Regions from separate parts of the Kitasatospora sp. NPDC051702 genome, predicted to be linked through region 2. Evidence: riboswitches for the same ligand, from Rfam matches in the RefSeq annotation. Region 2 holds a riboswitch; each other region holds the start of a gene.
The links. A riboswitch is a leader RNA that binds a small molecule or an ion and turns the genes downstream of it on or off. The one in region 2 is predicted to bind cyclic di-AMP.
Positions count from the first base shown of each region.

Region 1: linked by a shared signal. The riboswitch ahead of AB0N04_RS04295 (NlpC/P60 family protein) and the one ahead of AB0N04_RS35830 (M23 family metallopeptidase) in region 2 are both predicted to bind cyclic di-AMP.
Region 3: linked by a shared signal. The riboswitch ahead of AB0N04_RS01565 (glycoside hydrolase family 16 protein) and the one ahead of AB0N04_RS35830 (M23 family metallopeptidase) in region 2 are both predicted to bind cyclic di-AMP.

Region 1 is NZ_JBFAZB010000003.1:168,707-173,667, forward strand. It holds gene AB0N04_RS04285 (NYN domain-containing protein) at 64-1,425, shown strand; gene AB0N04_RS04290 (NlpC/P60 family protein) at 1,624-2,661, shown strand; cyclic di-AMP (ydaO/yuaA leader) riboswitch at 3,008-3,161, shown strand; gene AB0N04_RS04295 (NlpC/P60 family protein) at 3,172-4,314, shown strand; gene AB0N04_RS04300 (NlpC/P60 family protein) at 4,542-4,961, shown strand, end outside.
Region 2 is NZ_JBFAZB010000068.1:17,018-21,978, reverse strand. It holds gene AB0N04_RS35845 (sensor domain-containing protein) at 1-175, opposite strand, end outside; gene AB0N04_RS35840 (GNAT family N-acetyltransferase) at 341-940, opposite strand; gene AB0N04_RS35835 (hypothetical protein) at 983-1,855, shown strand; gene AB0N04_RS35830 (M23 family metallopeptidase) at 2,005-2,838, opposite strand; cyclic di-AMP (ydaO/yuaA leader) riboswitch at 2,851-3,009, opposite strand; gene AB0N04_RS35825 (YiaA/YiaB family inner membrane protein) at 3,255-3,545, shown strand; gene AB0N04_RS35820 (alpha/beta hydrolase) at 3,670-4,497, shown strand; gene AB0N04_RS35815 (TetR-like C-terminal domain-containing protein) at 4,625-4,961, shown strand, end outside.
Region 3 is NZ_JBFAZB010000001.1:369,136-374,096, forward strand. It holds gene AB0N04_RS01555 (alpha/beta hydrolase-fold protein) at 225-1,367, shown strand; gene AB0N04_RS01560 (MoaF N-terminal domain-containing protein) at 1,510-1,839, opposite strand; cyclic di-AMP (ydaO/yuaA leader) riboswitch at 2,284-2,442, shown strand; gene AB0N04_RS01565 (glycoside hydrolase family 16 protein) at 2,451-3,719, shown strand; gene AB0N04_RS01570 (hypothetical protein) at 3,851-4,423, opposite strand; gene AB0N04_RS01575 (IclR family transcriptional regulator) at 4,663-4,961, opposite strand, start outside.

The DNA of each region.
Region 1 (4,961 bases), on a different contig from region 2:
GGGCTTCAGCCCGCTGCCGACGCGCAGCCGCCGGCGGCCGGCGCCGCCGCGTCCGAGTCCGTGGTGCCCGGCGAGGACCCCGGCGCCGGCGAGGGCCCGGCGCCGGAGCGCGTCGTGGAGAAGCTGGACCGGCCGCTGCCCGAGGGGGTGCGCCGACGGGTGGTCGGGCTGGCCTCGGACGCGCTCGGCGGTCTGCCGCCCGGTGAGCTGCCGCAGAGCCTGCGTCAGTACGTGAAGTTCACCCCGGCCCGCCGGGCCAAGTACGCGGCGACCGCGCTGGCCGCGGCGCTGGAGTCGGAGCCGGCCTTCCGGGTGCGGATAGCGGAGCGGCTGCGGCTGGGCCAGCCGGACCTGGTGAAGGCGTTGGAGTCGGGCAGCGTCCCGAGCGCCGCCGATCCGATGGACGTCGCGGCCGCCGCCTACCTGGTGCGCTCGGCGGGCTGGAGCCGGCTGGTCGCCGAGGCCGGCGACGAGGCGGAGCGGGTCGGGGCCGAGGGCGCGGCCGCCGAGGCCGCCCGGCTGGTGGAGAAGCTGCAGGCCGAACTGGCGGAGCTGCGCTCCGCCGCCCGGGCGGACCTGGACCGCCAGCGCGCGGAGTCCGAGGACGTCCGCCGGGAGGCGGAGTCGCTGCGCAAGAAGGTGCGCTCCCTGGAGAGCGACACCCGCCGCGCGCAGGCCGAGACCCGCCGGCTGGCCGGCGAGCTGGAGGCGGTGAAGGCGCAGGCGGCCGCCGAGCGCGGCGCCGCCGAGACCGAGGCGCGCCGCCTGCGGCACCGGGTCGGCGAGTTGGAGACCTCGGCCGAGCAGGCGCGCCGGTCGGCCCGGGAGGGGCGCAGCGTCGAGGACATGCGGCTGCGGCTGCTGCTGGACACCGTGCTGCAGTCGGCGCAGGGGCTGCAGCGGGAGCTGGCGCTGCCGGTCTCGCAGATCCGGCCAGCGGACCTGGTCGAGGCCGTGGTGCCCGGGTCGGCCTCGCCGCACGACGTGGCCCGGCGCGGCCTGGCCGAGGACGACCCGGCGCTGCTGGACCAGCTGCTGGCGATCCCGCAGGTGCACCTGGTGGTGGACGGCTACAACGTGACGAAGACCGGCTATCCGACGCTGCCGCTCGAGCAGCAGCGGCTGCGGCTGCTGGGCGGTCTGGCGATGCTCGCCCAGCGCACCCAGGCGGAGGTCACCTGCGTGTTCGACGGGCAGGACCTGGACGTCCCGGTGATCATGGCGCCACCGCGCGGGGTGCGGGTGCGGTTCAGCCGGACCGGCGAGACGGCGGACGAGCTGATCCGGCGTCTGGTGCGGGCCGAGCCGCAGGGCCGTCCGGTGGTGGTGGTGTCCACCGACCGCGAGGTGGCCGAGGGCGTGCGGAAGGCGGGCGCACGCCCGGTGGCGTCGGTGCTGCTGCTGAACCGCCTGGCGCGGCCCTGAACCCCGCCCGGGCGGGATGACGGCTGGTCAGCGACCGGTTCGGGGTGGTGTGGGGATCTCGTGAAGTCAGCGGGAGGGTGGAGTTCACGCCATCGGGGGAGTGGAAAATCCCTTGGATCTTCACTAGGGTCTGGCGTCAAACCTATTTTCCGGATTCTCACCTGATCGGGTGAGGCCGATGGAAGAAGGAGCCGGTCCTTGGCCTCCCACCGCCGTCCCAAGCAGCCGAGCCGCGCGCGGGTCTCCGTGCTCACCGCTGCTGCTGCGACCGCGGTCGCCCTCTCCGCCCAGGTGGCCGCGCACGCCGCGCCCCAGCCGAACAAGACGGACGTCAAGGCGCAGATCGACCAGCTCCAGCAGGAGCAGGAGCAGGCGGCCGAGAAGTACAACGGCGCCAAGGAGCGGTCCGACCAGCTCCGCAAGCAGGCCGACCAGCTGCAGGACCAGGTGGCCCGCAGCCAGGAGCAGATGACCCAGCTGCAGACGGGCCTGGCCGAGGTGGCGGGCGAGCAGTACCGCACCGGCGGCATCGACCCGTCCGTCCAGCTGATGCTCTCCTCCGACCCGTCCGGGTACCTGGACAAGGCCTCCAGCGTCCAGCAGGCCAGCACCAGCCAGGCCGAGGCGCTCAAGGGGCTGCTGGACCAGCAGCGCCGGCTGGACCAGGAGAAGGCCGAGGCCGCCGCCGTGCTGGCCTCGCTGGACTCCACGACCAAGGACCTGAACCAGGCCAAGTCGGACGTCAACCAGAAGCTCAAGGCCGCCCAGGACCTGCTGAACTCGCTCAGCGCCTCCGAGCGGGCCGCGCTGCGCGCCCAGCAGGCGCAGGACGACCGGGCCTCGCGCGGCGCGGACCGGGTCGACCTCAGCAGCCTGCCGCCCGCGAGCGGGTACGCGGCCGTGGCCGTCGCCAAGGCGATGAGCAAGCAGGGTTCGCCGTACGTCTGGGGCGCCACCGGCTCGACCACCTTCGACTGCTCGGGCCTGATGGTCTGGTCGTACGCTCAGGCCGGCGTCTCGCTGCCGCGCACCTCGCAGGAGCAGGGCAACGTCGGCACCCGGGTGCCCTCGCTGGACCAGGCCCAGCCGGGCGACCTGGTGATCTACGGCAGCGACCGGCACCACGTCGGGATGTACATCGGCAACGGCATGGTGGTGCACGCCCCGCACACCGGTGACGTGGTGAAGGTGATGAAGGCCGACGCGATGCCGATCAACACCATCCGCCGGGTCTGACGGCGGGACAGCCGCCGCGGGGCCGTCGCCGGCCCTGTGATCCCCGCCACTCCCGACCGGGGGTGGCGTTCGGATTTCTGCGCGCCCCGGGTTCCTGAACGGCCTTGCGATGAAAGCCGATCAGCTTTGCGTGCGGTGGTGATCACCATCGGTCATATTCACAAATGAACTTGGGTCTTCTTCCATCTTTTTTCTGACAAGGATTTGAACGGATCACGGTTCAGTTACTAGGGTCGTGCCTCGAACCACCGCACTGTCGATCGCCCAGCCAGGGTGGCGGCGGTGGTTTCCGTCGAGTTCGCGAAGCAGCGGGGCAGGCCGAAGGGCCGCCCGGCGGGGAGCCCAGTGGTCGGGGGCGCTGTGGAGCGGAGCCGGGGAACCACGTTCCTCCGGGGTGAATCGGCGTCAGGTCGGCCGGTGGAACGGCCGTGAGGCGCCGTAGGGCCCGCTTCCGGCCCGAACCCGTCAGCTCACCCGGTAGGCGGACGTAGGAAGAAGGAGCCCGCCTTCGTGGCGTCCCATCGTCGTCCCAAGCCCGCCGGCCGCGCCAGGGTGTCGATCCTGACCGGTGTCGCCGCCGCGGCGGTCGCGCTGTCCGCGCAGTCCGGCGCCCACGCCGACCCGCAGCCGACCAAGGACCAGGTCAAGGAGCAGGTCGACCAGCTCAACGAGCAGGCCGAGGTCGCCACCGAGAAGCTCAACGCCGCCCAGGAGAAGCAGCAGGAGCTGCAGAAGCAGGTCACCGGCCTGCAGGACCAGGTGGCGCGGCAGCAGGCGCAGGTGACCGACCTGCAGGGCGGCCTGGCCGAGATCGCCGGCGAGCAGTACCGCAACGGCGGCATATCCCAGACCGTCCAGCTGATGTTCTCCGCGAGCCCGGACAACTTCCTCAACCAGGCCGGCACGCTGAACCAGGCCGGTGACACCCAGAAGGGGCAGCTGAAGCAGCTCCAGGACGAGCAGCGCAAGCTCGACCAGGTGCGCACCGAGGCCCAGGGCAAGCTCGCCGAGATGGAGACCACCACTCAGCAGCTGAAGGCCGCCAAGGACGAGGTCCAGGGCAAGCTCAAGGCCGCGCAGGACCTCCTCAACACGCTGACCGAGCAGGAGCGCCAGGCGCTCCGCGCGGCCGAGGAGAAGGCCGCCGCCGAGGCCAAGGCCAAGGCCGACGCCGCCGCGAAGGCCGCCCAGCAGCAGGCCGCGCAGCAGGCCGCCGACCGCTCCTCGCGGGACAGCAACCGCACCGACCTGAGCGCCCCGACCACCTCGGCGCCCGCCCCCAAGCCGGTCGCCGCCGGCAGCTCCCGCGGTGCCGCGGCGCTGTCCATCGCCGCCACCAAGGTCGGCTCGCCGTACGTCTACGGCGCCACCGGCCCCAGCTCGTTCGACTGCTCGGGCCTGATGGTCTGGGCGTTCAACCAGGCCGGCGTGTCGCTCCCGCGGACCTCGCAGGAGCAGGCCGGTGCCGGCACCCGGATCGGCAGCGACCTCTCCCAGGCGCAGCCCGGCGACCTGCTCATCTTCTACAGCGACGCCCACCACGTGGGGATCTACGCCGGCAACGGCCAGGTGCTGCACGCGCCCAAGCCGGGTGCGTCGGTGCGCTACGAGGCGGTCTCCAACATGCCGCTGGCCTCCATCGTGCGGGTCTGATCCCCGCTCCGGAGCACCCGGGCCCGGCCCTCCGTCACGGAGGGCCGGGCCTGCGGCTTTTCCACCGGGCACGGACGGATGTCCGATTGGTGGTCGAATATTCGGGTCCGGAGGGGTTTGGACTCGCTTGCCCGGACTCGCTAACGTCTGCCACCGGACTCCCGCTTCCAGACCGCCCACCGGGTGCGGCGGCGGGGCCGTGCCGCAGGACTGGAGCCGCCGCCGCCATGCCCGTGCACCGCCGTTCCCAACTGCTCGCCCGTGCGCTGGTGCTGACCGCGGCCGCCACCACCGCCCTGGGCGTCACGACCGGCGGCAGTGCCCAGGCCGCCCCCGGGGCGCCCGAGCCGCCCAGCCGCAAGGACGTCAAGGCGCAGGTCGAACAGCTCTACGACGAGGCCGAGCAGGCGTCCGAGCGGTACAACGCCGCGCTGGAGGCCCAGCAGCGCCTCCAGGGCGAGACGACCGCCCTCCAGGGCGAGATCGCCGTCGGCCAGGAACAGCTCAACCAGCTGCGCGGCGACCTGGCGAGCGTGGCCGGCGCCGAGTACCGCGGCGGCGGCCTGGCACAGACCGTCCAGCTGATGCTCTCCACCGACCCCGAGGGCTACCTGACCCGGGCCCGCACCCTGGACCAGGCCGCCGAG
Region 2 (4,961 bases):
GCAGGCCGGTGAGCGCGTAGCCGATCTCGCGGTAGTACTGCCCGGAGAACGGCGCCCGCCAGAAGGACGGCACCGACCCGGGCCGGCTGGAGCGGGCGGGGGTGCGGTACGGGTCGTCGCCGTAACCGCCGAGGACGTCCCAGTCGCGCTCCTGCATGCTTCGGCTGCTGCTCATGTCCCGGCCTCGGTCCCTCGTTCTCGGTTGCTGACCCGGCCAGTCTGGTCGAGCGGGCGGTGCGGAACGATCCGGGGACCCGGCGGATCGGGGGTGGGGTTAACCCCCCGGTCCGGGAGCGCGCTCAGCCGTGCGGACCGGCCGGGCGGGGTCGGCCCGGCGGGGTCAGCCGAGCCGGGTCGGCCTCGTGCGCCGGCCGGCCGGGCCGGCCCACTCCCCGGTGGTCAGCGCGTACCGGTGCGCGCCGGACCGGACGCCGCCCCCGGGCGGGTCGTGTCGGACCGGCCCCTGCGCCCGGAACCCGAGCCGGGTGAGCACCGCGGCGGAGGCCCGGTTGTCCACGTCGACCCGGGCGGTGAGGCGGCGCAGGCCGAGGGCGCCGAAGGCCAGCCCGCAGAGCAGGCCGACGATCTCGCCCGCGTGACCGCGTCCGCGGGCCCCGCGGCCGACCGCGTAGCCGAGCTCGGCGCAGCGGCCGGTGCCGAGGGTCAGGGAGGCGTGGGCGATCGGGGTGGCGTCCGCCGGGTCCTCGGCGTCCTCGCGCCGGGTGACGGCGAGCTGGTACGTCCGCCGTTCCCGCGCGAGCGCCTCCTCCAGGTAGAGCTCGATCTGGTCGGCGCAGGTCTCGCGGTCCCAGGGGTCGAACGGGAGGTACCGGGTGACCTCCGGGTCGCCGAACAGCGCGTGCAGCGCGTCCACGTCCCCGGGGGTGTGGTGGTACTCGCGGATGGCCAGCCGGGAGCCGGTGAGTCGTACGGGGACCATGGCTGGCGACCCTACCCCCGGCCAGCGGTTACCGTTCGGGCTATGAACGACGAAGACCTGCGGCTCGCCCCGCGCACCAGGGCCGCCGACCTGCTCGCCTGGGCGGCGGCGGAGGGCCGCGTCCCGGTGGCCGAGGGGCCGCTGCGAGCCGTCCTGGCCCTGCTGGAGCTGGGCGGGGGCAGGATGCACGACGGCTGGCCCGAGCTGACCTCGAACGCGGTGGAGCACCTGCTCTACGAGCGTCTCCACCTCTACGTCCAGCCCGGGCCGGAGACGGACCCGCTGGCGTACGGCGCCGCGGTCGAGCTGCTGGTGGACCACCAGCGGGCGGCCCGGCGGCTGAACGCCAAGCGGCAGGAGCGGCTGCACGCCGAGGCCGAGTGGCAGGGCGAGGTCGCGGCCGGACTGCTGCGCCGGGCCGACCTGGTGACCTGGCCCCGGCTGTACGCGCTGCTGCTGCACGCGTACGAGGTGGACGTCGCGGACCCGGCGGCGGTGCGGGCCTGGCTGGACGGCTTCCGGGAGCTGGCGGAGGAGGAGCGGCTGGCCGCGATCGCCGCGCTGGTCCCGACCGGCTGGCTGGACGAGCTGGACGAGCAGGGCTGGGGGCCGGCCCGGGTGCTGTCGGTCGGCATGGCGACGGACGGCGCGCGCCGGCTGCTGGAGCAGGGGCTGATGCGGCGCAGCTACCGCAACCTGGCGGAGCTGACCGCCGCGGGCCGGCCGATGCCGGACGAACTGTCCGGTGACTTCGGGGAGTTCGAGGAGGCTGCGGCGCAGGCCGCGCTCGACCTGTGCGGCGAGTGGACCGTCCCGGGGCTGGCGCGGCTGCTGCTGGAGGAGTTCCCGGACCTCGCACCGGAGCCGGGGCAGGAGGAGATCGACGCCTACCTGGCGGCGCTGCCGCAGGAGTAGCCGCCCGCGGGGCGCCGTGCCGGAGCCCCGGCCGCACGCGTGCGGCCGGGGCTCCGGTCCGTTCGGGTCCACCGCGGCCCGCCGCGGTCGACGGGGGTCGGCGGGGGCCGGCGGGTGCCGGCTCAGCGGGTGCCGGCGGGAGGATCGGCTCAGGGGGTGAGGCCGCGCTGCTCCAGCCAGGTCTCCGGGTCGACCGGGGCGCCGCCGCCGGGGCGGACCTCCAGGTGCAGGTGGGGGCCGGTGACGTTGCCGGTGGCGCCGACCTTGCCGATCTGCTGGCCGGAGGTGACCTTGCCGGAGCCCTTGATGATCGAGGAGAGGTGGCAGTACCAGATCTCGGTGCCGTCGGGCAGGGTCTCGACGATCCGGTAGCCGTACGAACCGGACCAGCCGGCCGAGGTGATGGTGCCCTGGCCGACCGCGAAGACCGGGGTCCCGGTGTCGGCGGCGAAGTCCAGACCGGTGTGCAGGTGGGCCCAGTAGCGGGCGCTCTGGCCGTAGTGGGCGGAGAGGTTGTAGTCCTTCACCGGCAGGGTGAGGGCGGCGGCCTTGGCCCGCTCGGCCTCCTCGGCGGCCCGCTTGGCCTCGGCCTCCTTGGCGGCGGCCTTGGCCTCGGCCTCCTTGGCGGCCTGGACGCGGGCGCCCTCCTCGGCGGCGGTGCGCTGGCTGTCGGCCTGCTGCTGGATCCGGGCGGCGAGCGCGAGCCCGGGGTCGGCGGAGAGGGCGACCGGGGTCTCGTCGGGGGCCTCGACGGCGGGCGCGGCAGCCGGGGTGGCGGAGGCGAAGCCGGTGGCGCCCAGGGTGGCCGCGACGGCGGTGACGCCGAGCAGCGGGGAGGCTCCGCGGGTCTGACGCGGCATCCGGTGCCGGTTGGCGTCGGCTTCCGGGGCGGGGTGCTCCAGGTCGGCCATGCCGGGGTGGTCGAGGAGCCGGGTACCGGCTGCGGGGCCGGCCGGGTGTGCCGGGGTGTGCGTCGACGCCACGGAGGCGCGCTCCTTTCCTTCCTTCGCGCCTACCGGGTTAGCTGACGGGTTCGGAGCAGGAAGGTCTCCTACGGCCGGGCCTGGGCCCCGCCGATTCACCCCAAGGAACGTGGTTCCCCGGCTCCCTGGCCTGCCCGGAGGCCGGCCGGCGGGATTAGGCGACGGCGCACGGTGCCGTCTGGGTACGGCGTTGACGACCGCGCTGCGTTATCAAACGTTAATCCTAGGGCGCCCCGATTCCAAGCCGTCCGCCCGGGACGACCGCAGATGACCAGGGCGCTCTGGTAGGTGATGGCGGGTTTTGTCCCCATTGACCGGCATTGAGCCGCTCGACGTGATCGAACGTCAGCGAACGACCCCCCATCTGAGTACGCCTACTCATGTGCGGACCGATCACCCCGCCGCATCCTGACGCCATGAACGCACCGATGCAGTCCCGCACCACGGCCGCGTACTACATCCAGGCCGTGCTCTCCTTCGCGCTGTCCGGCGGAGCCCTCGCCGTCGGGATCGCCTACCTGCCGGTCGGCGGCTGGACCCGCGCCTTCCTGGCGATCGGGCTCCTCTACACCGTCACCTCGTCCTTCACGCTCGCCAAGGTGGTCCGGGACCGGCAGGAGACCAACGAGATCGTCACCCGGGTGGACCAGGCCCGGCTGGAGAAGCTGCTCAGCGAGCACGACCCGTTCAAGGTCGACGGGGTCTGAGCGGGCACCGCGGGACCCCGGGGGCGGACGGCACCGAGGGCTTGACGGCTAAGGCTATTAGCCTTAGCTTTATGGCTATCGGCAGACGCCGACGACCCGCAGCGGCGGTCCCAGGAGGCCCACCATGAACGCCACCAGCGCCACCAGCACCCAGTACCTCGACGTCCCCGGCGGGCGCATCGCCTACGACGACACCCGGCAGGGCGACGGCGCCCCCGTCGTCCTGCTCCCCGGGATGCTCGACACCCGCGCCGCCTACCGGCACCTGCACCCGCTGCTGACCGCCGCCGGCCACCGCGTCATCACCATGGACCTGCGCGGCTTCGGCGAGTCGTCGATCGTCTGGGACGACTACTCACCCGCCGCCATCGCCACCGACGTCCTGGCCCTGCTGAACCACCTCGGCATCGAACGCGCCGTGCTCGTCGGCAACTCCTACACCGGCGCGACCGTCGTCAAGGTCGCCGGTGACGCCCCGCAGCGGGTCGCCGGGATCGCCCTTATCGACGCCTTCGTCGAGAACCCCCCGGCCAACGCCCTCATGCGCGGCGTCGTCCGCGCGATGGGCGCCCTGATCGTCCACTGGCCGGCCTTCTGGGGCTTCTACCACCGCAAGCTCGCCTTCCCCGGTGCCAGGCCCGCCGACTTCGACGCCTACGTCGACGGACTCGTCGCCGCCATGCGCACCCCGGGCCGCCGGACGGCCACCCGCGGACACGTCTCCGGCGACTCCGCGCCGATCGGCTGGACCGCCGCCGTCCGCTGCCCCGCGCTCGTCGTCATGGGCGGCAAGGACCCCGACTTCCCCGACCCGGAGGCCGTCGCCGACCGGCAGACCGCGGCGCTCGGCGCCCGGAAGGTCATGATCGAGGGATCCGGCCACTACCCGATGGCCGACGCCCCGGAGGCCACCGCCGGCGCCCTGCTGCCCTTCCTCGCCGAGCTCGCCTGACGCCTGACGCCCGGCCCCGGCCGCGGGCCCGCTCGCCCGAGCCCGGTCCGCCCCGCCGCGCCCGGGCCCGCCCCGGTCGTCCGCACCGCCCGCCCGCCCGTCCGCCCGTCCACGGAGAGACCGCACCATGCCCCGAGTAGGACTGACCCCCGACCAGGTCGTCGGCCACGCCCTCGCCCTCATCGACGAACAGGGCTCCGAAGCCCTCACCCTGGCCGCCGTCGCGGCCCGGGCCGGGGTCGCCACCCCCTCGCTCTACAAGCACGTCAGCGGCGGGCTCGCCGAGCTGCGCCGGCTGCTCGCCGTCCGGGTCACCGAGGAGCTCGCGGACCGGCTGGCCGAGGCCGCCGTCGGCCGCAGCGGGGACGACGCCGTCGCCGCCGTCCTGCGCGCCTACCACGCGTACGCCGCCGAGCACCCGCACCGCTACGCCGCGCTGCCCCAGGCCCCGCAGCCCGACGACG
Region 3 (4,961 bases), on a different contig from region 2:
ATTTCAGACGACAGATAACAGATAACAGATTTCAAACTCTGTCACCTGTTATCCGTTACCCGGAAACGACCAGCAGACTCCCCGTGACCTCCCAGCCGTCGTCAGCCTTCTCCCAGCCGGACGCTAGGGTTGATCCTCGCGCCCCGGCGGGGGGAACCGGGGTGACCTCCTCGGATGTCCCCAGCGGAGGGGACTGGAGTTCGAGGCGTGGGAGCAAGCAGGACATGGGTCTGACGAGCCACAAGGTGTTGGCGCTGACCGTATTGATCGCCGTCGTGATGATGGCCGGCACGGTCTGGCTCTGGCCCAGACTCGCGAGAGCGACCTGGCAGGCGGTCCTGGGGAGGATCGGCGCACTGCTCGCGACCCAGCTCGCGGTGCTCGCCGCGCTCGGCCTGGTGGCCAACAACTACTTCGCTTTCTACAGCAGTTGGGACGACCTGCTGGGCACCGGCGACACCGGACCGGTGGTCATCCACAACAAGGCGGACGCCTCCGGGCGCCTGCTCGTGGAGACGATCGGCCACGCCTCCGTCAAGGGCGGCGGCGCGATGGGCCGCGAGCCCGCCCAGTCGGGGGAGATCCGCAAGGTGCGGATCGACGGCGCGGTCAGTCGCCTCTCCACCGAGGGCTACGTCTACCTGCCGCCGCAGTACTTCCAGCCGGAGTACGCGCAGAAGCAGTTCCCGGCGGTGATCGTGAGCACCGGGTTCCCGGGGATCGCCGAGAACCTGATCACGCGCTTCAACTACCCCGGCGCGGCGCTCAAGCTGCTCCAGGAGGGCCGGATGCAGCCGACCGTCATGGTCCTGGTGCGCCCCTCGCCCGCCCTGCCGCAGGACACCGAGTGCGAGGACATCCCGGGCGGCGCGCAGTCCGACACCTACTTCACCAAGGACGTCCCCTCGGCGATCCAGGCGAGCTACCGGGTCTCCGCGGACCCGCAGGCCTGGGCCTTCATGGGCAACTCCACCGGTGGCTACTGCGCGCTCAAGCTGGCCATGCGCCACCCCGACGTCTTCCCGACGGCCGTCGCGCTCTCCGCCTACTACGACGCGGCGGACGACCCGACCACGGGGGACCTGTTCGGCGGCAGCAGCCAGCGCCGAAACGAGGCGAACCTGTTGTGGCGGCTGAAGAACCTGCCGCAGCCGAAGGTGTCCGTGCTCCTCGCCGGCACCAAGAAGGGCGACGGCGACTACCGGCGCGAGACCGAGGCCTTCGTCGACGCGGTGAAGGACCCGATGAAGGTGTCCTACAGCATGCTGGAGAACGGCGGCCACAACTTCGAGACGTGGAGCGCGCTGCTGCCCTCCTCGCTCGAGTGGCTGTCCCAGCACCTCAAGGTGCCCAACCAGACCGTCTGAGCCCCGGTCCGACCGGCCCAGGCCCGAGCCCGGCCCAGGCCCGAGCCCGGCCCAGGCCCGACCGACCCCTGACCGTAACGGCTCCGGACCGCAACGGCCCCGGACCGCAGCGGCCCCCGGCCGGACCGCCCGGACCGATCGGTCAGGCCACCCGCTCCAGGGTCCCGGTGTGCAGCTCGCCCACCCGGCCGCCCTCGCCCTCGAATGTCCAGAAGGCGCGGACCGTCAGCCTGCCGAGGTCCATCACGTGGCTGACGGTGATCCCGCTCTGCTCCGTCCAGCTGACGAAGTAGATCTCCGGCGCCACCTCGGCGACGTGCAGCCGCACGTCCTCCCACTGGCCCGCGGACTCGCCGAGGCCCTCCCAGCGCAGCCGCGTGCCGTCGGCCGAGTAGGCGTTGCGGAAGGCCGCGCCGTTGTCGGCCCGGAAGAGGTAGGTGCGGCCGGCGAAGGCGGGCAGGGGCGCGGTCATGGTGGGGCGGTACCTCGTTCCCGGTGGGGTGCGCACGGGTGGTCCGTGGGGTCTTGTGCACTGCGGAAGATGTCGGACCTCCAATTTATCCGACCGGGCGAGCCCGGCGGGTGCAGTTGTGCCGGGCGCGGCCGGGGGAGTCGGCCGCGCCGGAGGGCGCACCGGGCGGGCGCCCGCCGGACGTCCCTCGGCGGCACCGGCGAGCCGTCCTCCGGTCGCCGGGCGCCGGCGGCGCAGGCCGGGAGCCGGGTGGACGCCCGGCTCGGCCGAGGGGATGATCAACTCGACCGCCACGCAGCGTCGTTGATCGACACCACTGTGAGCTGCGTGACAACCCGCCCGGCAGAGTTGTCCGTTCACGGACGGTCTGCCTAGCCTGCAACGGCCGTCCGCCACGCGGACCCCGCCGCCGGGACGCCGAGTCCCGTCCACCCGCCGGCGGGCAACCGAGGACCACAGTGGACGGGAGCGGGGGAACCAAGGTCAGCGCCCGGCCCGCACGCTCTCCCGCGTGCGGGTCGCGGCTAGGGGTGAAGCCGCTCCCACCGGCGGCCGGGCAACTGCAGCCCGAACCCGACAGCTCACCTCGCAGGCGTCGCAGAGGACACCCCATGCACCAGCCTGCCCTCCGGCGCCGCACGCCGCGCCACGCCCGCCCGGCCCACCGGGGCCGCTTCGCCGCCCTCGCCGCCACCGGGGCGGTCGCCGTCAGCGGTGCCGGTCTGCTGGGCCTCCCGGCGACCGTCGCCGCCCACGCCGCCACCACCCCGACCGTCACCCAGGACCGGCTGGCCCCCGCGACGATGGTCGCCAACAAGGCCGCCACCGCCTCGCTGACCGTCCACTCCTCGGCCTGCGTCACCGCGAAGACGGTGGGTGTGGGCGTGCGCGACGCGCGCGGCACCAACCTGGACTTCCCCGGCAACCTCTCCAACGTGCAGATCTGCCCGAGCGGGCTGTCCTTCACCAGCGGTGCCCGCGCGCTGCCGGCCGGGACGTACAGCCAGTTCGGCTTCTGGCAGGACCTCGGCGGCGCCTGGCACAACCTGCCCTCGCAGCAGCTGGTGGTCTCCGGCACGGCGACCCCGACCCCGGCTCCCACCGCGACCCCCACCGCCACCCCGACGCCGTCCCCCACCGGCACCCCCGGTGCCACGGCGAGCCCCTCGGCGGGCACCCCGGCCTCCCCGGTCGCGGGCAAGGCGCTGACCTGGTCCGACGAGTTCAACAGCTCGATCACCTGGGGCTCGCGCTGGGTCGGTGACAAGAGCACCGCCTACAGGTACGGGAACCACAACCCGGACGACAACAAGCTCGACCTGCTGAACAAGAACAACGTCAGCGTCGCCAACGGGGTCGCCACCTTCACGGCCGCGCCGAGCGGCACCACCCTGGAGAACGGCAAGCAGGCCTGGAACGCGGGCTTCCTGACCACCGAGGGCTCCAGCGAGGGCTTCCGGGTCAAGACCGGCGACTACGCCGAGACCCGGGTCAAGCTGCCGTCCGGTTCCGGTGCCTGGCCGGCCCTGTGGACCTGGAAGAACGGCAACGGGGAGATCGACTCCTTCGAGTACCACCCCGACAACCCGAACCTGCTGGAGCTGACCAACCACGTCAACCCCGGCAACGCCAAGTACTACACCGACGCCGGTGCCGTCGCGAAGGACCAGTGGGTGACGATCGGCACCTACTACGGCGCCAACTCGGTCGACTGGTACGTCAACGGCGTCAAGGTCTTCTCGGACGGCAAGGGCGTCGGCGCCAACTGGTCGGCGTACCTGATCCTCAACCTCTCGGTGTGCGCGGGGCAGTACCACCCGGCGCCGCAGGGGACCACGCCGCTCAGCATGGCCGCGGACTACGTCCGGGTCTACCGCTGACGCGTGAGCCGTCGGGTCCAGCCGCTCGGGCCCGACGGCTCACGTGATCACCGCCGGCAGCCCGTTCCCGGCTGCTGACGCCCGAGCGCCCGGGGCCGACCACTCGGCCCCGGGCGCTCGGGCGTACCGGCTCAGTCGTTGGTCGTCTCGACCACCCTGATCTCGAACGGCTTCCGGTTGTTGGTCTCGTCCTTGTCGTCCGCGCCGCGCACCGCGACCCAGCCGCCCTGGAGGGTGCCGAGCGGGAGGTCGGGGGAGAGGCGGACCGGGACGAGCGCGGTCGCGCTGCGCCCCGACTTCAGCCCCGCGGGGAAGACGCAGCGCACCCGGTGGCCGTTCTGGAACACCTCGCAGTCCTCGGGGAAGAACGGCTCCTCGGGGGTGACCCCCTCCGGCAGGGTGACCACGACGGTGAACGGCGAGGCGGTGGTGTCGGGGCCGCCGTTCCCGACGAATGCGTGGATCGTCGTGCTGCCACCGGGCGGAGCGGGGTCCGGGTCGATCCGGACCACCTCCAGGTCGGAGTTCGAGGGCTTGACCAGGGCCGCGCCGACGTCCACCACCGGCCGCGGCTCGGGGCGGCGCAGCGCCCAGGACGGCCCGGCGGCCAGCACCGCCACCGCGCAACCCGCCGCCACCACGGCGACCAGCCCGGCCCCACCGACCCCGCCGGATCCCCGACGCCCCGTGCTCCTGCGTTCCATCGCGACTCACCCGTGCCCTTGCGCTCCGGCGGCCCGCGCCGTCGCGCGCCGCGCCCGCACCCAGGGTGGCGGGGCGGCCGCCGGGGGCCCGGACAACCCGCCAGCCGTTCGCCTGGACGGGCGCACCGGTGCACCGGAAGTCGGCTCGTCGGACCTCCGGCGCACCGGGGGCCGTCCGGCCTGCGGCGCATCCGGGGTCAGGCCGGCCTCCGGCGCACCGGGAGAGGGGCTGAGCCCGTTCAGGGAGCCAGGACCTGCCCCAGCCGGGCCGCGATGTGGTGCATCACCGGGACGAGCGCGGAGGCGCCGGCCTGCTCCTCCAGCGCGCGGATCCGGGCCTCGGGGCCGGAGACGGAGAGCGCGGTGGGCGTGGGCGCGCCCGGTACGGCGAGCGCGATGCAGCGCACGCCGATCTCCTGCTCCTGGTCGTCGACCACGTAGCCGCGCTCGCGCGCCTCGGCGAGCTGCTCCAGCAGCTCCTGCGGGTCGGTGACGGTGTACTCGGTGTGCGCGGGCAGCGGGTTGGGGCCGAGCACCG